4 regions of the Pseudomonas sp. 20-5 genome follow, and region 3 is predicted to be linked to each of the others. Evidence: predicted binding sites of a transcription regulator. Region 3 holds the regulator's gene; each other region holds the start of a gene.
The links. Region 3 encodes FliA, which starts transcription of late flagellar genes. Its sites were predicted from a motif close to CTAAAGTTTNNNNNNNNNNNGCCGNTAA; they were not measured.
Positions count from the first base shown of each region.

Region 1: a site for FliA is predicted at 2,464-2,491, ahead of motA (flagellar motor stator protein MotA). Genes of this name have one in related genera too.
Region 2: a site for FliA is predicted at 2,715-2,742, ahead of AC1RB9_RS23510 (methyl-accepting chemotaxis protein). Genes of this name have one in related genera too.
Region 4: a site for FliA is predicted at 2,655-2,682, ahead of AC1RB9_RS11990 (methyl-accepting chemotaxis protein). Genes of this name have one in related genera too.

Region 1 is NZ_CM165584.1:5,607,222-5,612,440, forward strand. Features, by position in the region: gene rsgA (small ribosomal subunit biogenesis GTPase RsgA) at 1-487, shown strand, start outside; gene motB (flagellar motor protein MotB) at 491-1,534, opposite strand; gene motA (flagellar motor stator protein MotA) at 1,554-2,405, opposite strand; gene AC1RB9_RS25930 (HDOD domain-containing protein) at 2,546-4,057, shown strand; gene rhdA (thiosulfate sulfurtransferase) at 4,132-4,947, shown strand; gene asd (archaetidylserine decarboxylase) at 4,951-5,219, shown strand, end outside.
Region 2 is NZ_CM165584.1:5,096,651-5,101,869, reverse strand. Features, by position in the region: gene AC1RB9_RS23525 (DUF1631 domain-containing protein) at 1-1,125, shown strand, start outside; gene ampD (1,6-anhydro-N-acetylmuramyl-L-alanine amidase AmpD) at 1,276-1,842, shown strand; gene ampE (regulatory signaling modulator protein AmpE) at 1,839-2,675, shown strand; gene AC1RB9_RS23510 (methyl-accepting chemotaxis protein) at 2,865-4,886, shown strand.
Region 3 is NZ_CM165584.1:3,987,215-3,992,433, forward strand. Features, by position in the region: gene AC1RB9_RS18310 (chemotaxis protein CheA) at 1-88, opposite strand, end outside; gene AC1RB9_RS18315 (protein phosphatase CheZ) at 289-1,077, opposite strand; gene AC1RB9_RS18320 (chemotaxis response regulator CheY) at 1,097-1,471, opposite strand; gene fliA (RNA polymerase sigma factor FliA) at 1,573-2,316, opposite strand; gene fleN (flagellar synthesis regulator FleN) at 2,313-3,155, opposite strand; gene flhF (flagellar biosynthesis GTPase FlhF) at 3,294-4,583, opposite strand; gene flhA (flagellar biosynthesis protein FlhA) at 4,667-5,219, opposite strand, start outside.
Region 4 is NZ_CM165584.1:2,516,612-2,521,830, reverse strand. Features, by position in the region: gene AC1RB9_RS11995 (AI-2E family transporter) at 1-767, opposite strand, end outside; gene AC1RB9_RS11990 (methyl-accepting chemotaxis protein) at 927-2,612, opposite strand; gene AC1RB9_RS11985 (Na+/H+ antiporter family protein) at 2,726-4,051, opposite strand; partial or broken gene AC1RB9_RS11980 (methyl-accepting chemotaxis protein) at 4,310-5,219, shown strand, end outside.

The DNA.
Region 1 (5,219 bases), 1.6 Mb from region 3:
CTACCGCACCCTGGGTTACCCGCTGATCGAGGTGTCGGCCTTCAATGGCCTGGCGATGGACGAACTGCGCGGCGCGCTGGACGGTCACGTGAGCGTCTTCGTCGGGCAGTCCGGGGTGGGCAAGTCGTCGCTGGTGAATGCCTTGTTGCCAGGTGTCGACACACGTGTCGGCGACCTCTCCACGGTGACCGGCAAGGGCACCCATACCACCACCACCGCGCGACTGTTCCATTTTCCCGGCGGCGGCGACCTGATCGACTCGCCCGGCATCCGTGAGTTCGGCCTGGGGCACGTGTCGCGAGACGATGTCGAGGCCGGTTTCATCGAATTCCGCGACCTGCTCGGGCATTGCCGCTTCCGCGACTGCAAGCACGACCGTGAACCAGGTTGCGCCCTGCTCCAGGCCTTGGAGGACGGGCGCATCATGCCGCAACGCATGGCCAGCTACCGGCACATTCTGGCAAGCATGCCGGAAACGGACTACTGAACCTCAGTCGCCCTTGATCTGCTCCAGCTTCAGGCTGCCGCCGTCGTCGAACAGGTTGAGCTTCTTCTGCACCTCGTCCGCCGGTAGCGAAGGTTGCGCGCCCGCCGCCGGTGCCTCGGCAGCCGGCTTCGGCTGCTCGCCCGGGGCAGCCGCGGGGGCGCTGGCTTCGGGAGCGCCGGTCTCGCCTTCGATGGCCTTCTGCGCCTTGCGGGTCAGGACCACGATGTCGATCCGCCGGTTCACCGGGTTCAGCGGGTCCTTGTCGTCGAACAGGCGTGCCGAGGCATAGCCGACAACCTGGGCGATCTGCCCTTCCGGATAACCGCCGGCGACCAGTGCTCGGCGCGCGGCGTTGGCGCGATTGGCCGATAGCTCCCAGTTGCCGAAGTCGCCGTTGCCGGCATAGGGCTTGGCGTCGGTGTGGCCGCTGATGCTGATCTTGTTCGGCACCTGGCGGATGGTCTCGGCCATGGCCAGCAGGATGTCCTCGAAATACGGCTGCAGGCGCGCGCTGCCGAGGTCGAACATCGGCCGGTTGGCGGCGTCGACGATCTGGATGCGCAGGCCGTCGCGGGTGATCTCGAAGTGGATCTGGTCCTTGAAGTCCTTGAGCATCGGATTTTCGTCGACCTTGTTCTGCAACTCCTGCAGCAGCAGCGCCAGGCGCTCTCGCTCAACCTGCTCGGCGAGGTTCTCGGCCTGGTCGGCGTTGACCTGATGGTCCTGCTCAGGGCTGATCCGGCTTTCGTTGGAGTCCGGCTGGGCCTGGACCTGCGGATTGAGGGTCTTGTCCGGCGCCGGCGTCGGCGTGCCGCCGAGGTCGATGACGTAGGGGCTGGCGCTTTCGCTGAAACCGATGGGGTCCTGGAAGTATCCGGAAATCGCCTTCTTCTGCTCCGGGGTGGCCGAAGACAGCAGCCAGAGCACCAGGAAGAACGCCATCATCGCCGTGGCGAAGTCGGCGAAGGCGATCTTCCACGAGCCGCCGTGGTGGCCGGCGGCATAGCGCTTGACGCGCTTGACGATGATCGGCTGGTTATTGTCCATCTATCGACAGTACCTCCACTCAGCGGCCGCGCACGGCCTGCTCGAGCTCGGCGAAGGTCGGCCGATGGGCGGGCAGCAGCACCTTGCGGCCGAACTCGACGGCCAGCGAAGGCGGCATGCCGGAAGCGGAAGCGACCAGGCAGGCCTTGATCGCCTCGAACAGGTTCAACTCTTCCTTGGCATCGTGCTCCAGGGCGCCCGCCAGCGGGCCGACGAAGCCGTAGGCGGCGAGAATCCCGAGGAAGGTGCCCACCAGGGCGGCGGCGACGTGGTGGCCGATCTCCGCCTGGCTGCCTTCGCCAAGCAACGCCATGGTGATGACGATGCCGAGTACCGCGGCGACGATACCGAAGCCCGGCAGGGCGTCGGCGACCTTGGTCACCGCGTGGGACGGATGCTCCAGGTCCTCCTTGAGACTGGACAGCTCCATGTCGAACAGGCCTTCCAGCTCGTGCGGCGCCATGTTGCCGGAGGACATGATGCGCAGGTAGTCGCAGACATAGGCGGTCATCCGCTCATCCTTCAGCACGCCGGGGTACTTGCTGAAGATGGGGCTGGCCGCGGGGTCCTCGATGTCCGCCTCGATCGCCATCATCCCTTCGCGCCGGCTCTTGTTGAGGATCTCGTAGAGCATGCCCAGCACCTCGAGGTAGTAGGTCTGGGTAAAGCGGTTGCTGAACATCTTCGGCGCTTTCTTCAGCACCACCATGAACGTGCTGCCCGGGTTGGACTGGAGGAACGCCCCCAGTGCCGCGCCACCGATGATCAGGACCTCGAAGGGCTGGATGATGGCGCCGATCTTGCCGCCGGAGAGCAGGAAGCCCCCGAGGACACTGGCGAAAACGACGATGATGCCGATGATTTTTGACATGAGGACCGGACGTGCGAAATGAACAGGATAAGGAGGGGGACTGCTAGGCTCCCTCTTGTTATCGGTTGCTAGCCGCAAGACTATAGTCCGAATACTCGAAAAGCCAGTTCGCCGCCTCGCCGACACCGAGCCCGACACCCATGACAGACCGCCTCGCCGCCTGGCTCGAAGAGCTCGACCGGCAACCCCTGCCGATCCCCGCCAGCCACTATGCCGGCCTGCACGCCGCGCTGAGCGACAGCCGCCGCTCGCTGCGCGAGATCGCCGACCAGTTGCAGGGCAGCCCGACACTGGCGTTGTCCATCCTGCGCGAGGCCAATCGCGCCGAGAGCGCCCGCGACAACCCCGCGGAAAGCCTGGAGGTGGCCCTCAGCCGCCTCGGCCTGGCGCGCGCGAGCCAACTTCTGAAGACCCTGCCGAGCATCCAGGATGCGGAGATGCCCAGGGTCCTCGGGCAGATGCTGCTGATCAGCCAGCACGCCATGCAGCAGGCCAGCGGCCTGTTCGGCGCGCGTCTGGCCAGGCTCTGGCAGGAAATTCACTGGGGCAGCCTGCTGACCATGGCTCCGGTCTGGGCGCTGGCCAACGCCCGCCCGCAGCTGCTGGAGCAATGGCAGCAACGCGTGCTGGTACAAGGCGAACCGACCCTGCGAGTGGAGCGCGAACTGCTCGGCATGCGCCTGCTGCCGATCTGCCTGGCGCTGGCCGAACGCTGGCGGCTACCGCAGTGGGTCATCCAGGGCTATCGCCTGCTCGCCTGCGACCGTCGTCTGCTGGTTCGAGCCCTGCGTATCGCCCGCGACCATCAGTCGCCCCTGCTCCAGCAACAGCAACTCGATGCCCAGCCCGATCTCGCCCGCTGGCTGACCCAGCCGGCCAACTGCACTCTCCTCGCCAATGGCCTGGCCATCGCCGCGCACCAGAGCTGGGACGGGCCGCACATGCTGCGCTGGCAGCGCCTGACCGGCCTGTACCTGGGCCAGCCGCTGACCGAAGTCCAGCAGCAGGTGCACATGCTCGCCGCGCAAAGCGCGCGCCTGCACGCCCGGCCGCCGCTGTGGCATCCGGCGGTGGCCTTGATCTGGCCCTGGCAGGCCAGCCGCTGGCGTGCCGAAGCGGCACCCCCGCCGCCGCCCTCGGCGGAAGCCCTGGCCGAGTGGCGGCAGCATTGCGCCGAGTTGCTCCGGGAGCCCAGCCCGTTCAGCAACGTGGTGCAGCTCACCGCCTGTGCCCGCGATGCGCTGCGCGCCTGCGGCCTGCAAAGGATGCTGCTGCTGGTGGCCGATCGCACCCAGGTACACGTGCTGGCGCAGCAGAGCGCCGGACTCGAACCGGGCCAGGAGAAATTGCAACTGGAGATTGCCAGCAGCCCGCTGCTGAAGAAACTGTTCCAGCAACCCGCCCTGCTGCGCATCGGCCCGAACAACCAGGACCAGTTGCTGCCGGCCCTCGGCGAACCCTTGCGCCAACTGTTCCCCGGACCTCACCTGCTGCTGCGCTCGCTGGGCAACGGCTCGCGGGTGGTGATGCTGGTCCTGGCCGACCTCGGCGGCCAGCCGTTCAGCGACCTGCATGCCCAGGCCTTCGCCAAGACCGCCCAGTGCACCGAGCGCGCGATCCAGCAGTTCGGCCGCCAGCGCCGCACGGAATGAGGGACATGCCCGGCACACTGGTCGGGCGCGCTTTCCGTTAAACTGCTGCCCTTCTTCAACCCGGGGGTACTCGCATGTCCGTTTTCTCCGACCTGCCATTGGTGATCGAGCCCAGCGACCTCGCGCCGCGCCTGGGCGCGCCCGAGCTGATCCTGGTCGACCTGACCAGTGCCGCCCGCTACGCCGAAGGGCATATCCCCGGCGCGCGTTTCGTCGACCCCAAACGCACCCAGTGGGGACAACCCCCGGCACCCGGTCTGCTACCGGCGAAGGCCGACCTGGAAGCCCTGTTCGGCGAGCTGGGCCACCGCCCGGAGGCGACCTACGTGGTCTACGACGACGAAGGCGGCGGCTGGGCGGGCCGCTTCATCTGGCTGCTGGACGTGATCGGCCACCACCGCTACCACTATCTCAACGGCGGCCTGCCGGCCTGGATCACCGACGCCCAGGCGCTCGACCGCGAGGTCCCGGCGCCTGTCGGCGGCCCGCTGCCGCTGACGTTGCACGACGAGCCCAGCGCGACCCGCGAATACCTGCAAAGCCGCCTCGGCGCCGCCGACCTGGCGGTATGGGATGCGCGCAACCCCAGCGAATACGCCGGTACCAAGGTGCTCGCCGCGAAGGCCGGGCATGTGCCCGGCGCGATCAATTTCGAATGGACCGCCGGCATGGACCCGGCTCGCGCCCTGCGCATCCGCGCGGATATCGCCGAAGTCCTGGAGGACCTCGGCATCACGCCGGACAAGGAAGTGATCACCCACTGCCAGACCCACCATCGCTCCGGCTTCACCTACCTGGTGGCCAAGGCGCTGGGCTACCCGCGGGTCAAAGGCTACGCCGGCTCCTGGTCGGAATGGGGCAACCACCCCGATACCCCTGTAGAGGTTTGAGGAATGTCGTTCAAAGATCGTCTGTTCATCTGCAGCCAGTACCTGCTGCCGCACCACCTGCTGTCCCGGCTGATCGGCTTCGCCGCCGACTGCCGGGCGACCTGGTTCAAGGACCGCCTGATCGCCTGGTTCGCCCGGCGCTACCAGGTCGACATGCGCGAAGCGCAGGTCGAGGACCTGCAGGCCTATGAACATTTCAATGCCTTCTTCACCCGCGCCCTGAAGAATGGCGCCCGCCCGCTGGCCCAGGAGCCCGGCGCGGTGCTCTGCCC
Region 2 (5,219 bases), 1.1 Mb from region 3:
ATGCTCAAGGTGGCCCTGCTCGACAAGACCTTCTTCAGCCGCGGTAGCCATCCGGCGCGTCGCCTGCTCAACGAGATCGCATCCGCGTCGCTGGGCTGGGCCGAACACAATGATGCCCGGCGCGACAGCCTGTACCAGAAGATCGAACAGGTCGTGATGCGGCTGTTGAACGACTTCGTCGACGACCCGGCGATCTTCGCCGAGTTGCTGGAGGACTTCATTGCCTTCACCGGCGACGAGCGCCGCCGCAGCGAGCTCCTCGAGCAGCGCACCCGCGACGCCGAGGAAGGCCGCGCCAAGGCCGAACTGGCTCGGCAGGACGTGGAGCAGGTGCTGAACCAGCGACTGCTCGGCAAGGTCCTGCCGGAGGTGGTGGTGCGTCTGCTGCGGGATGCCTGGAGCAAGGTGATGCTGCTGATCTGCCTCAAGCATGGCAAGGCTTCGGCCGAGTGGCGGGAGGCCCTGGATACTATGGACGAGCTGATCTGGAGCGTCGGCCCGCATGACGATCCGCTGTCCCGCCAACAGTTGCTGGAGCGTGTACCTGGCCTGCTCAAGGCGCTGCGCGAGGGGTTGGCCAGCGCAGCCTTCGATCCGTTTTCCACCGGAGAATTCTTCAGCCAGCTGGAAACCCTGCATGTCCAGGGTCTGCAGCGCGACAAGCGCGACAAGCGCGGCGAGGCGGCGGTCGCGGACAGCCCCCTGCTCGACGAAGCGAGCCCGGGCACGGCCGCGGAAAAGCCCCGGGCGCCGGTCATGCTGCGGGTGGTCGAGGAAATCGTCCTGACCTCGCCGGACGCCGCCCCGGCGCCTGTCGAGAGCGAAGTGCGCCTGCCGGACAACGACGAGGCACTGCTGCGGGTCGATGCGCTGCGTGTCGGCAGTTGGGTGGAGATCCAGGAGGACGCCGAGCACAAGCTGCGCTGCAAGCTGGCGGCAGTGATCCGGCCCACCGGTCGCTACATCTTCGTCAATCGCACCGGGATGAAGGTCCTGGAAAAGACCCGCATGGGCCTGGCGGTGGAGTTTCGCCGGCAGGCGGTACGCCTGCTGGACGATGCCTTGCTGTTCGACCGGGCCCTGGAGTCGGTGATCGGCAACCTGCGGCGCCTCAAGGGCGCCTAGCCGCTTCTCGAGGACCCGGCGGATGCCGGGTCTTTTCTTTCTTGCGGGTAATACCTTTCCTCGACGCATGTCGAAGCGGCCGATCCAGAGCCCGCCTGATCGTCATTCCGGCGCCGCTGGATTAGAGTGGGGGCTCGTTCAGGAGCCCGTATGCATTTCGATTCCGTTACCGGCTGGGTCCGTGGCGTCCGCCACTGCCCTTCACCGAATTTCAACCTGCGTCCGCAAGGGGACGCGGTGTCGCTGCTGGTTATCCACAATATCAGCCTGCCGCCGGGACAGTTCGGCACCGGTAAGGTCCAGGCGTTCTTCCAGAATCGCTTGGACCCGAACGAACATCCCTATTTCGAGGAGATCCGCCACCTGACGGTTTCCGCGCATTTCCTCATCGAACGCGACGGCGCCATCACCCAGTTCGTCTCCTGTCACGACCGCGCCTGGCATGCCGGGGTTTCCTGCTTCGACGGTCGCGAGGCGTGCAACGACTTCTCCCTTGGCATCGAACTGGAGGGGACCGACACGGAACCGTACACGGACGCGCAGTACACTGCCCTGGCCGGGCTGACGCGGCTGTTGCGCGCGGCCTTCCCGGGGATCACCCCGGAACGCATCCAGGGCCACTGCGATATCGCCCCGGAGCGCAAGACCGATCCCGGCGAGGCTTTCGACTGGTCGCGCTACCGCGCCGGATTGACCGATTCCAAGGAGGAAACATGACGTTCCTGGTGTTGCTGCTGGCCCTTGCGCTGGAGAAGTTCTCCGGCTGGCGCCGGCGTATCCAGCGCGATGGCGCCTGGCTCGCCTGGCTGAGCCTGGTCGAGGATCTGCCCTCGGTGTCCCGCCGCTCCTGGCTGGGGCTGCTGCTCGCGGTAGTCCTGCCGTTGCTGCCGCTGGCCCTGCTGCTGACATTGCTGCAGCCGCTGGCCTATGGCTGGCTGAGTCTTCCGCTGCATCTTCTGGTGGTGGTCTACAGTCTCGGCCGCGGCGACGTCATGGCCGACCTCGGGCCGTTCCGCGACGCCTGGCGGCGCGAGGAGGCCCAGGCTGCCTTCCATGTCGCCGAACGCGATCTGGGGATCCTGGGCGGCAGCGAGAGCGACCTGATCGGCCGGGTGCACGGCCATCTGCTCTGGCAGGGCTACCAGAGCTTCTTCGCGGTGATCTTCTGGTATGCCTTGCTCGGCCCGGTGGCGGCCCTGGCCTATCGCCTGCTGGCACTGGCGCTGGAGCACGCCCGCCAGCCGGCGTTGCGCGAACAGGCGGCGCGCGTCCGGCATATCCTCGACTGGTTGCCGGTGCGTGCGCTGGTGCTGAGCTTCGCCCTGGTCGGCAACTTCCTCGCGGTTATCCGCGTGCTGCTGCACTGGCTGCTGGCCTGGGACATCTCGGCGGCCGCGCTGCTGGGCAAGGCCGGACGGGTCGCCAGCGATGTCGAAGCGGTCGAACTGGGTGCCGCCGGCGTCGCCAGCCTGGATGCGCTCTGGCAATTGCTGGTGCGCGCGGCCGTGCTCTGGTATGCCGTGTTCGCCTTCTGCGCGCTGTTCCTCTGAGCGTAGCGACGGGGAGTCCGCCTGCGATTCCCCATTAACCTTAAGTTACAGAACACCAGGCCGATATCGGGTACACAGGTGAACGTGTCCGCATGATTTCGAAAGGCCATTACCGAGCGGACTCCGTGCGTCAATGTCGCCACGCGGCGGCATCTCTCAGAACGATAAGAACAATCAGGAGACGTCTGGGTGAAGACCGTACTCTATCCCGCTATCGCGCTGATGAACCGGCTCAGCTTCGGCATGAAGTTCGGCCTGATCAGCGTGCTGTTCTTCCTGCCGCTGCTGATCACCAGCTTCTATCTGGTGCGCGATGCCTATCGCCAGTTCAGCGACACCCGGATCGAACTGCAGAGCTTGACGCTGCTGGGTAGCGGACTGCAGATCCGGCGTGGCCTGGAGTCCCTCAACGATCTGTTGCAGATCAATGCGGTCATCGGCCAGTCCGGCAAGGCCGGCGATCTGGAAGCGCGCATCGCGGACGTCCAGAAGGGGCTGCGCGGGCGGCTCGAGGCGCTGGCGCCGCTCAGCGAGGATGGTGCGGCGGTAGCCGAATTCGAGGCCCAGCGCGACCGGTTGCTCAACGGCTTGCAGGCCGTGGAGGCCGAAGGGTCCTTGCAGGGCAAGGGCGCACGGGCGGAGAAGCTGCTCGGTAGCGCACAGGTATTCATCAAGTTGCTTATCGCCCAGGCCGGGCTCAGCCAGGACAGCCAGCGCCAGGTGCGCCAGCTCAGCGAGCTGGTCGGTTCGATAACGCCGGAGGTGACGGCGGCCATCAGCAAGGGGCGCGCCATCGGCGCCTACTCCCTGGGCCAGGGTTTCCTCAATTCGTCCTCCAGCGCGCGGCTCGACGAACTGCTGCTGGAGTTCGAGAAACTGCATGGCGAGTACGGCCTGAAGCTGCAGGAGTCCCTGGCCGGCAGCCCACCGGCGCTCGAGGAGGCCGCCCAGGCCAGTCGCGAGACCCTGAAGAGCCTGGGGCAGTTGTTCGAGGACCGGGTGATCGTGGCCGAGACGCTGGATACCCCGTGGACGCAGTTCTACGATCAGGTCAGCGCGGCGATGGACAAGACCTACCAGCTCGACGACGCCGTTCTCGGCTATCTCGATACCCAGTTGCAAAAGCGCCTGCAACAGGTGCGCACGCAGATGCTGTTGCTAGTCGCCGCGCTGGCCGTGGTTTTTGCAGCGATCCTATACCTCTACGGCGGTTTCTACGTTTCCACCCGCGCCACCCTGAAGGATCTCGGGCGAATGATGGAGCGCGTCGCCGGCGGCGACATGACGGTCAGCTTCCAGGCCCGCAGCCGTGACGAACTGGGCGAGCTGGGACAATCGTTCAACGAATCGGTGGCGAAGATCCACGACCTGATCGAGCGGGTCAGCCAGACCGTCGGCGAGGTCGAGCGGCAGACCCTGCGCGTCGAGTCGGTGTCGGCCGAAAGCAACCAGGCGGTAGCCGGGCAACGCAGCCAGATCGAGCAGGTGGCCACGGCGATGAACCAGATGGCCGCTACCGCCCAGGAAGTGGCACGCAGCGCGGCGATGGCGGTGAGCAGCGCGAACAGCGTGAACCAGGAAACCCTCAGCGGGCGCAGCCTGGTCGAGTCGCAGGTGGGTAGCATCCAGCGCCTGGCCGGCGAGATCGACCAGTCGGTGGCGGCGATCAATCGCCTGGCCAGTGACAGCGCCTCGATCAGCCAGGTGCTGGATGTGATCAAGGGCATCGCCGAACAGACCAACCTGCTGGCGCTCAATGCGGCGATCGAGGCCGCTCGTGCCGGGGAGCAGGGGCGCGGTTTCGCGGTGGTGGCCGACGAGGTGCGCACGCTGGCCAAGCGCACCCAGCAATCCACCGCCGAGATCGAACAGATGATCCTGCGCCTGCAGGGCGGCGTCGATGCGGCGGTGAAGGCGATGGGCAGCAGCCACCATACCGCCGATGGCACGGTCAACGAGTCGGCGCAGGTGCAGCAGGCACTGGAGAATATCCTCGGCGCGGTGGGCATGATCGTCGACCAGAACCAGCAGATCGCCGCCGCCGCCGAGCAACAGACCGCCGTGGCCCACGATATCGACCAGAACATCGTCGAGATCAACCAGGCCGGCGAGCGCACCGCGGAAGGCGCCAGCCAGACCGAACGGGCCAGCCGCGAACTGGGCGCCCAGGTGACCCAGCTGAAACGCCTGATCGGCGCGTTCCGGGTGTAGGCGCAAGGCCTGCGCGGGACGTTTTTCGTCCATCCGATTGAACGCTGGGCGGACGGGGACATCCCACTGTCATGCACATGGGGTAAAGGCTGAGCAGGTCAATCCGGCGGTGCGACAGGCGGAGGCGAAATCGCGGCATTTTTTTATTGATCTCGCGTCCCCTTGGTCCTAAAGTTCGCGCCCGAACGTCCATGCTGGAAACGATCCATCCGGCTCAAGTACTGACGACGAGAGATCGCCTTGTGGCAAGGCGACGTCCGCTGCTCAAGCGGCCAGGTCGTCGCGCGGGACACGCGCGCGACCTACCAGGATGAACAGGCGGTGGCTGCCGGC
Region 3 (5,219 bases):
CGACCAGTTGCTCGGACAATTGCTCGAGAATCTCGCCGGCCTCAACCAGGAAGTCCTGGAGGATTTCTTCATCGGCGTCGAAGCTCATTCGGCTGCTCCCAGAGACGTGTTACTCGAAAGGATCGGCAGGACCGCTGTCCTGCCGGAAATACCGGCCCGGCTTTCCGGACCGACTTCAGCCCGCCCGCCGGGATCACCGGCATGACGAAGGCTGTGCCAGCAGCCCGCGGATGCCAGCGTTCAATGCTTACTTAACGGCAGCGATGCCGCAGTCTTGAGCCGGGCGGGTCAGAAACCCAGGCTGGACAGCAGATCGTCCACGTCATCCTGCCCGGACACCACATCCTCTCGTTTTTCCGCGGCGACCTGCGGCCCCTCGCCCTTGGCCGAACGCTCCAGCGCGGCCTGGTGGCGCATGCTCACGTGGTCGTGCTCGATTCCGGCGTAACGGTCCACCTGGCCGGCCATCCAGACCAGCTTCACGAGGTTGCTCTCGACCTCGGTGACCAGCTTGGTGACACGCTTGATCACCTGGCCGGTCAGGTCCTGGTAATCCTGCGCCAGCAGGATGTCATTGAGCTGCGAGGACAACTGGCCGGCGTTCTCGCCGCTGCGCACGAGGAACTGTTCGATGCGCTTGGCCAGCTCGCGGAAGCCGTCAGCGTCGATTTCCCGGCGCATGAAGCGTTGCCACTCCTGGTGCAGCTCCCGCGAATCGTCGCCCAACTGGTTGACCAGCGGGGCGCTCTGCTCCACCAGGTCCATGGTCCGGTTGGCGGCCTTCTCGGTCATTTCCACCACGTAGGAAAGACGATCGGTGGCATCGGCGATCTGCGACATTTCCTGCGCGTGGGGGGAATGCGGGTCGATCTGGAAATCGACGATGGCGTTGTGCAGTTCGCGGGTCAGCTTGCCCACTTCCTGGTAGAGGCCACGGTCCCTGGCCTGGCTGAGCTCCTGGATCAATTGCACCGCCTGCTGGAAGTGCCCCCGTTCGAGACAGTCCACCAGTTCGCGCGCATGTTTTTTCAGGGTCGATTCGAATTCGTCGCCCGTGGAATCGTTACCAAGCACCATGACACCCTCTTGGCCGGCTTCAGCCGTTGACCCGCTCGAAAATCTTCTCGATCTTTTCCTTCAGGACCTGAGCGGTGAAGGGTTTGACCACATAGCCGTTGACCCCGGCCTGGGCAGCTTCGATGATCTGGTCGCGTTTGGCCTCGGCGGTGACCATCAGCACCGGCAGGTGCTTGAGGCGCTCGTCGGCGCGAACCGCGCGCAGCAGATCGATGCCGGTCATGCCCGGCATGTTCCAGTCGGTGACGAGAAAGTCGAAATTGCCGCTGTGCAGCATCGGCAGCGCCGTGGTGCCGTCGTCGGCCTCGGCGGTATTGGTGAAGCCCAAGTCCCGCAAGAGGTTCTTGATGATGCGTCTCATCGTGGAAAAGTCGTCCACGATGAGAATTTTCATGTTCTTGTCCAAGTAAACCTCCGTACAGACCAGAGCGCGCCCCAGGGGACGCGCCACACATTCTTTTGCGTTAACGGTTACAAGCTGCGGTCGAGGCCGGTTCAGGCCGACCGCCAATCGGCCAGGCGCGCGCGCAAACGCGCGGCGCACTGGCTGTGCAACTGGCTGACCCGCGATTCGCTGACGCCCAGTACCTCGCCGATCTCCTTGAGGTTGAGTTCCTCGTCGTAATACAACGCCAGCACCAGGCGCTCGCGCTCCGGCAACTTGGCGATGGCATCCGCCAGGGCCGCCTGGAAACGTTCGTCGAGCAGGCCGTGGATCGGTTCGTTGTGACTGAGGCTGGTGTCTTCCGGCAATCCATGTTCGCCGTCCTGCAACAGGTCGTCGAAGCTGTACAGACGGCTGCCCTGCGTGTCGCTGAGGATGCCGTAGTAATCTTCGAGGCTCAATTGGAGTTCGGCAGCAACTTCGTGATCTTTAGCGTCGCGTCCGGTTCTCGCCTCGATCGCGCGGATCGCGTCGGTCACCATGCGCGTGTTGCGGTGCACCGAACGCGGCGCCCAGTCGCCCTTGCGGACCTCGTCGAGCATGGCCCCGCGGATGCGGATGCCGGCATAGGTCTCGAAGCTGGCGCCCTTGCCGGCGTCGTATTTCTTCGCGGCCTCGAGCAGGCCGATCATGCCGGCCTGCATCAGGTCCTCCACCTGCACGCTGGCCGGCAGGCGGCCGAGCAGGTGATAGGCGATGCGCTTGACCAGTGGTGCGTAACGCTGGATCAGTTGCTCCTGGGAGTTCTGCGCTTGCGCCTTGCTATACATACGCACTCCAGAGGCCGCTGTCATACGGCCGAACCTGTCGCGGGGTGTTGGACCAGTCGTTCGACGAAGAACTCCAGGTGCCCGCGCGGGTTGGCCGGCAGCGGCCAGCTATCGACCTTCTGCGCGACCGCCTTGAAGGCCAGGGACGCCTTCGAGCGGGGGAATGCCTCGTATACGGCTCGCTGTTTCTGCACGGCCTTGCGTACCGACTCGTCGTAAGGGATGACACCTACATACTGTAGTGCGACGTCGAGGAAACGGTCAGTGACCTTGGTCAGTTTGGCGAACAGGTTGCGTCCTTCCTGCGGGCTGTGGGCCATGTTGGCCAGGACCCGGAAGCGGGTCATGCCGTGGTCGCGGTTGAGCAGTTTGATCAGGGCGTAGGCATCGGTGATCGAGGTCGGCTCGTCGCAGACGACCAGCAGCACCTCCTGCGCGGCGCGGACGAAACTGACCACCGAATCGCCGATCCCGGCGGCAGTGTCGACGACCAGGACATCGAGGTTGTCGCTGATATCGCTGAACGCCTGGATCAGCCCCGCATGCTGCATCGGCGAGAGGTGCACCATGCTCTGCGTGCCGGAGGCCGCGGGAACGATGCGCACGCCACCGGGACCGAGGAGGAGGACATCGCGCAGTTCGCAGCGTCCCTCGATCACGTCGGCCAGGGTGCGCTTGGGCGTGAGTCCCAGCAGGACGTCGACGTTGGCCAGGCCGAGGTCGGCATCCAGCAGCATGACGCGACGGCCGAGATCGGCCAGAGCCAGTGCCAGGTTCACCGACACATTGGTCTTGCCGACGCCGCCCTTGCCGCCAGTTACTGCGATCACCTGTACGGGATGCATGCTACCCATCTGCTTCATACCTTGTGTTGTCGTCTTCCCGGAACGCCCCTTCCAGCGCTCTCCGGTATTGGCGGGAACGATGCGCCATCGCTCCCGGCCCGGCGGAAGCCACCTTCGCTTCCGTCACCCGCGCCACGCGCGGTTCTTCCCACGTCCTCAGCCGGCACGCCGCGCCGGTTGCTGGTAGAGCCCGGCGAACATCTCGGCCATGGCGTCCTCGCTGGGCTCTTCCGGTGCCTGCAGGCTCACCGCCCGGCTGACCAGTTGGTGACTGCGCGCCACCTGCAGGTCGTCCGGAATCCGCGGCCCATCCGCCAGATAGGCTACCGGGAGACGCTGGGCGATAGCCAGCGCCATCGATTCACCGAGGCTGCCCGCCTCGTCCAGCTTAGTCAGGATGCAACCCGCCAGCCCGCAGTGCCGATAGGTCTGGTAGGCCGACTTGAGCACCTGGCTCTGGCTGGTGGTGGCCATCACCAGGTAATTCTTCACGTTCAGGCTCGGCGACGCCAGTGCCTCGAGCTGCATGCGCAATGCCGGGTCGCTGGCCGGCAGGCCGGCGGTATCGATCAGCACCATGCGCTTGCGCGCCAGCGGCGCCAGGGCCTGGATCAGCGACTGGCCGGGATCGACCAGGGTCACCGGTACGTTGAGGATCCGACCGAGGGTCTTGATCTGCTCCTGGGCGCCGATCCGGTAGCTGTCCATGCTCACCAGCGCCAGGCTCTGGGCGCCGTACTTGAGGACGTAGCGCGCGGCCATCTTCGCCAGGGTGGTGGTCTTGCCGGCGCCTGCCGGGCCGACCAGGGCCAGTACGCCGCCCGCGTCGAGCGGGTCCTGCTCGGGGGTCTGCACGGCACGCGACAGGTGCGCCAACAGCATGCGCCAGGCCTGGCGCGTATCGCCCACCGCGGCGACCCGCTCCAGCAACGGCTTGCTCAGCTCCGCCGGCAAGCCCATGCGCTGCAGGCGCCGCCAGAGATTGGCCTGCTGCGGACGCTGGTGCTGCAACTGGCCCCAGGCGATGGAACCCAGTTGTACCTCGATCAGCTCGCGCAGGCCGTTCAGTTCGAAACGCATTGCCTCGAGGGTCTGGCCGCCCGCCTGGGGCTTGGCCTGCGCCGCCGTCATGGACTCGGCCAGGGTCGGACGCGCCGGCTTCTCCTCGGCGAACAATTGACGGTCCTTGCGCTGGTTTTCCGCCGGACGCGCCGTCAACTCGGCGCGCGCCTCGGCGATCCGCGCCTGGGTCTTGCGCAGCTCCACTTCCAGCGCCGGGTTGGGCTTGCTCGGCGCCGGCGGGGCCTGGTAATCCAGCGCCGCGGTCAGCTCGATGCCGCCGGCGACCCGGCGGTTGCCGAGAATCGCGGCGTCCGGACCCAGTTCGTCGCGGACCAGTTTCATGGCCTGGCGCATATCGGCGGCGAAGAAGCGTTTGACTTGCATTGCCCGAACCCCTCAGTTCAGTAGTCTTGCCGGCAACCTCAGGTTGCCCGGTGTGCCAGCCCTGGAGCCGGCGCAGCCCTCGTTCAGTTCTGTCCCACCGTCGCGACGATGGTGACTTGCTTGTTGTCCGGGATTTCCTGGTAGGCCAGCACATGCATGCTGGGCACCGCCATCCGCGCGAAGCGCGACATCATCGAGCGGATCGGTCCGGCAACCAGCAGGATCGCCGGCTTACCGAGCATCTCCTGGCGTTGCGCGCTCTCGATCAGCGAGCGTTGCAGCTTCTCGGCCATCCCCGGCTCCAGCAACATGCCGTCCTCGGAGCCTTGTCCGGCCTTCTGCATGCTGTTCAGCAAAATCTGTTCCAACCTCGGCTCGAGCGTGATCACAGGCAGCTCCGGCTCAAGCCCGACAATGCTTTGCACGATTGCGCGGGACAACGCGACGCGAACCGCGGCGACCATCGCGCCGGGATCTTGACTCCGTGGAGCGACGTTGGCGATGGCCTCGGCGATGGTACGGATGTCGCGCACCGGCACCTGCTCCTGGAGCAGCGCCTGCAGGACCTTGAGCAGGGTGGACAGGGAAATCAGCCCCGGCACCAGCTCTTCCGCCAGCTTCGGCGAGCTGCGCGCG
Region 4 (5,219 bases), 1.5 Mb from region 3:
GCACCGATGGCCGGCAGCAGCGACAGGAAGGCCATCAGGGTGCCCCAGAGCAAGGCGCCCTCGATGCCCAGCAGCCAGAAGATCAGGCCGCCGAGAGCGCCCTGGGTGGCAGCCACGGCGATGTTGCCCTTCACCGTGGCGCGGATCACCGTGGTGAACTTGGCGAACAGGTGGTGCTTGTGTTCCTGGCTCAGCGGCACCGCCTGCTTGATCCGCCGGCCGAGCACGCGACCGTCGCGGAGGAGGAAGAACAGCAGGTAGAGCATGATGCCGAAGCTGATGACGAAGTCGAGGGTGTTCTGGCCGATGCTGAACGCCTTGGTCGCCACCACCTGGCTGGCCTGCATCGCCACCGAGGAGAGCTTCTCCTGCAGGCTCGAGAGATTGGCCAGGTCGAAGCGCTCCAGCCACTGGTGCACCGATGGCGGCAAGGCAGCCACCGCCTGCTGCAGGTAGGCGGCGAAGTTCAGTTCGCCGGACTTGACCCGCTGGTAGACGCTCGCGCCTTCCTGCACCAGCGAACCGGCGATGAAGATCACCGGGATGATCACGATCAGCACGCAGATCAGCAGGGTGATCAGCGCGGCGAGGTTCTTCCGATCCCTCAGGCGCACCTGCAGGCGGCGTTGCACCGGGGCGAAGATGATCGCCAGGATGGTGCCCCAGAACACCGCGCCGTAGAACGGCAGCAAGAGCCAGCCGAAGGCGAGCGTGACCACCGCCAGCAACAGGAGAAAAGTCCGGGATTCCAGTTTCGTGTCGAGCATGTCCAATCCATCTGGCAGTGGGAAGCAAAGCATTAGTCAGCCGGCGGACGTGGATCGTTCACGACTGCCGGCCGACTCCGCCGAATAATGACAGGAAGGCTCTGTGGCGCACCACTGCCGGCTGGCTCTTTTGCCGGCAGCGGTCGCGCGGGGGAAGGGTCAGATGCGGAACTGACCGACCAGCCGGCCCAGGCCCTGGCCCAGTTGCGCCAGGCTGCGGGCGGTCTGCGCGCCCTGCTGGGCCTCGTCGGCGACGCTGTCCACCGCGCCGGCGATCTGGTGCACGCTGCGGTTGATCTCCTCGGCCACCGCGGTCTGCTCCTCGGCGGCGCTGGCGATCTGCGCGTTCATCGCGTTGATGGTGGCGATCAGCTGGGCGATGGCATCCAGCGAATCGCCGGCCTGGTTGGCCTGGTTGCTGGTGCCCTCGCCGGCCTCGCCGGAACGGCGCATGGCGTCGACCGCGGCGTTGGTGCCCTGCTGCAGGCGATCGATCATGCCCTGGATTTCCTGGGTACTCTGCTGGGTGCGGCTGGCCAGCGCCCGCACTTCGTCGGCGACCACCGCAAAGCCACGTCCGGCCTCGCCGGCACGGGCCGCCTCGATGGCCGCGTTGAGCGCCAGCAGGTTGGTCTGTTCGGCAATGGAGCGGATCACCCCGAGCACACTGACGATGGATTGCACGTCCTGCTGCAGGCTATCCAGAGAAGTCCCGCTGTCGCGGATCTCGTCCACCAGCGCGTGGATGCGCTCGATGCTGCCGTCCACCACGCGCTTGGCCGCCTGGCCTTCGTGGTCGGTCTGCTGCGCGGCCTCGGCGGCGCGCTGGGCGCTCTGCGCCACTTCATGGGCGGCGGCGGACATCTCGTTGATCGCGGTGGCGACCTGGTCGGTCTCGTGGCGCTGGCGCTCCATGGCCTGCTCGGAACGCTCGGCCTGGGCCGACATCTGCTCCACCAGTTGCTTGAGGTCGCCGGTCATCCCGGCGATCTGCCGCACCAGACCGTGGATCTTCTCGACGAAGCGGTTGAAGGAACCGGCCAGCTCGCCCAGCTCGTCGTGGCTGGTCACCGGTAGGCGACGGGTCAGGTCGCCTTCGCCGGCGGCGATGTCATCGAGGTTCTGGCGGATCTGGTGCAACGGCCGCAGCATCGCGTTGGCCACCGCCAGGCCGATCACCAGCAGGACCACCAGAAGGACGCCGGCGATCCCCACGATACTGGCGATCAGGGTGCCGATACGCTCGTCGATGTCCTGCTTGATTTCCACCAACTGGGCCTCGACGCCGTCGAGGTTGATCGCCGAGCCGATAACCATGTCCCACTTCGGCAGGTACAGGGTATAGGACAGCTTGGGCACCATGACGCCCTCGTTGCCCGGCAGCGGCGAGGTATAGGTCACGTAGTGGCTGCCGTTGCGGCCGGCCTCCACCAGTTCGCGGTTGAGGTAGACGCCGCTGGGATCGCGGCGGTCGCGGAAGCTCTTGCCGACGTCCACCGGGCTGTCGCCGCGAAACAGGCGCACCACCTGGGAGTCGTAGCCGAAGATATAGCCGTCCTTGCCGTACTTGATCTTCGACAGGCGCGCGATGGCCTCGGCGCGGGCATTCAGGTCGCCGTTGGCCGAGCGGTCGTACTCGGCCTGGATACTGCCCATGGCGATCTGCACGTAGTGCTCGAGTTCGGCACGACGGTCGCCGAGCAGGCGCTCGCGGGTATCCTTGACTTCGGCATCAGCCTGTTTTTTCAGGATCAGCACCGCTCCGCCGCTGAGCACCAGGGCGAAGAGCAGCACCGGCACCATGGCCAGCAGGAGGACTTTGGATTTCAGGGTCAGACGCATCATCAACTCCTAGCATGACGCCCAATAAAAAACGGGATTCCCGTTTCATCGGCAATCCCGTCGGAAGCTTAAGCGGCCGGCCCGACATTCCGTCAGGCGACCGCCCGAGATGGAACTCAGAGCAACATCGCGGCGGCCCAGCCGAACACCAGCAACGGCAGGTTGTAGTGCAGGAAGGTCGGCACCACGGTGTCCCAGATGTGATTGTGCTGGCCGTCGACGTTGAGCCCGGAGGTCGGCCCAAGGGTCGAGTCCGACGCCGGAGAACCTGCATCCCCCAGCGCGCCGGCGGTGCCGACGATGCTGACGATGGCCAGCGGGCTGAAGCCCAGTTGCACCGCCAGCGGGACGAAGATCGCGGCGATGATCGGCACGGTGGAGAACGACGAGCCGATGCCCATGGTGACCAGCAGGCCGACCAGCAGCATCAGCATGGCGCCGACCGCCTTGCTGTTGCCGATCCAGGCCACCGAGGCGTCGACCAGGCTCTGCACCTCGCCGGTGGCCTTCATCACCTCGGCGAAACCGGCCGCGGCGATCATGATGAAACCGATGGTGGCCATCATCTTCATGCCTTCGGTGAACAGGTCGTCGGTCTCCTTCCAGCGCACCACGCCGGACAGCGAGAAGACCACGAAACCGACCAGCGCGCCGATGATCATCGAGTCCAGCCACAGCTGTGCGACGAACGCGGCGACGATGGATACCCCGGCCACCGCCAGGCTCTTCGGGTTGTAGCTGACATCGACGCGTTCGGCCTGCTCGATCCGCTGCAAGTCGTAGACGCGCTTGCGGCGGTAGCTGAACAGCACCGCGATGAGCAACCCGGCGAGCATGCCCAGGGCTGGGATGAACATGGCGTGGGTGACGTTGATCCCGCTGACGTCGACGCCGTTGCGCGCCACGTTGGCCAGCAGGATTTCATTGAGGAAGATGTTGCCGAAGCCCACCGGCAGGAACATGTACGGGGTGATCAGGCCGAAGGTGATGACGCAGGCGATCAATCGCCGGTCGATCTGCAGCTTGCTCAGCACATAGAGCAGCGGCGGCACCAGCAGCGGGATGAAGGCGATATGGATCGGCAGGATATTCTGCGAGGATACCGCCACGCAGAGCAGCAGGCCGACCAGGATCCACTTGAACGCACCGGCGCCCTTGCCCTGCTCGTCGTGCCGGCCGAGCAGCGCCAGGACCTTGTCGGCCAGCGCATGGGCCACGCCGGAGCGGGCGATGGCCACGGCGAAGGCGCCGAGCATGGCGTACGACAGGGCCACCGTGGCACCCCCGCCGAGGCCGCCGTTGAAGGCCTTGAGAGTCCCCTCCAGGCCTAGGCCACCGAACAGTCCGCCGACCACCGCGCCGATGATCAGCGCCAGCACGACATGCACACGGCAAAGGCTGAGGACGAGCATCAGCCCCACCGCCAGCACCACTGCGTTCATCGTTGAACTCCTTGCAAATGAAACGAACTCGACCGTCTGCGGCCGAAAAAAGGGGCGTACTCTGCTACAGCCATCCCCGCCTGTCAAAGCCGCGCATGCGCGAATGTCGCCTGGCTATAAACCGTTGTGCACGGTTCTTGCGTGCGATTCGCCGAACGACGGCAATCCGGCGCCAGCGAACGGACCGTCGTCAAGAATGGGCGAGCCCTGCCGATAAGCCTTGGGCCCCCGCAGTTTCTTCGTACAAGGACCCCTCCCATGTTCCTTCGCCGCCTGTCCATCCAATGGAAGATCACCCTGCTGGCAGGGCTCTGCCTGCTCGGCGTGGTCGCCTTGCTGGTCGGCCTTTCGGTCTACCGCATGCAGCACAGCAGCGTGCTGGTGAAAAGCGCCAGTACACAGATGCTCGACGAATCGGCGCGCCTGCGCCTGGAAGCCCGCGGGGAATTGCAGGCGTTACGCATCCAGCGCTATTTCATGGATGCCTTCCAGTACGGCAAGGGCTTCTCCCGGCAGATCCTGTTCCTCCGCGACCAGGCGCAGAAGCGCTTCCTCGATGCCTACGACCTGCGCGAAGACCTGACCCGCCAGGTGCGCACCGCGCTCGCCGCCAATCCCGAGGTGCTCGGCCTGTACGTGGTCTTCGAACCCAATGCGCTGGACGGCAAGGACGAACTGTTCGTCGACCAGCCCGCCCTGGGCAGCAACGACAAGGGACGCTTCTCCCTGTACTGGGCGCAGGCCACGCCGGGACAGCTGGAATCCGAGTCGATGATCGAGTCCGAACTCGCCGACACCAGCAGCGGGCCCAGCGGCGCGGCCTACAACGCCTGGTACACCTGCCCGAAGGAAAGCGGGCAACCCTGCGTGCTCGATCCTTACTTCGACAAGGTCGGCGAACGCCAACTGCTGATGACCAGCATCGCCTTTCCCCTCGAACTGGATGGCAAGGTGATCGGCGTGATGGGCCTGGACATCAACCTGAGCAACCTGCAGGCGCTCAGCGAACAGGGCAACCGCGAACTCTACGACGGCGTCGGCCAGGTCGGCATCCTCAGCCCGGCCGGGCTGTTCGCCGGCAACAGCCGCGACGCCGGCCTGCTCGGCAAGAACCTGGCCAAGGCGGATCCGCAGCACGCCGGCGAACTCCTGCAACTGCTGGCCGCCG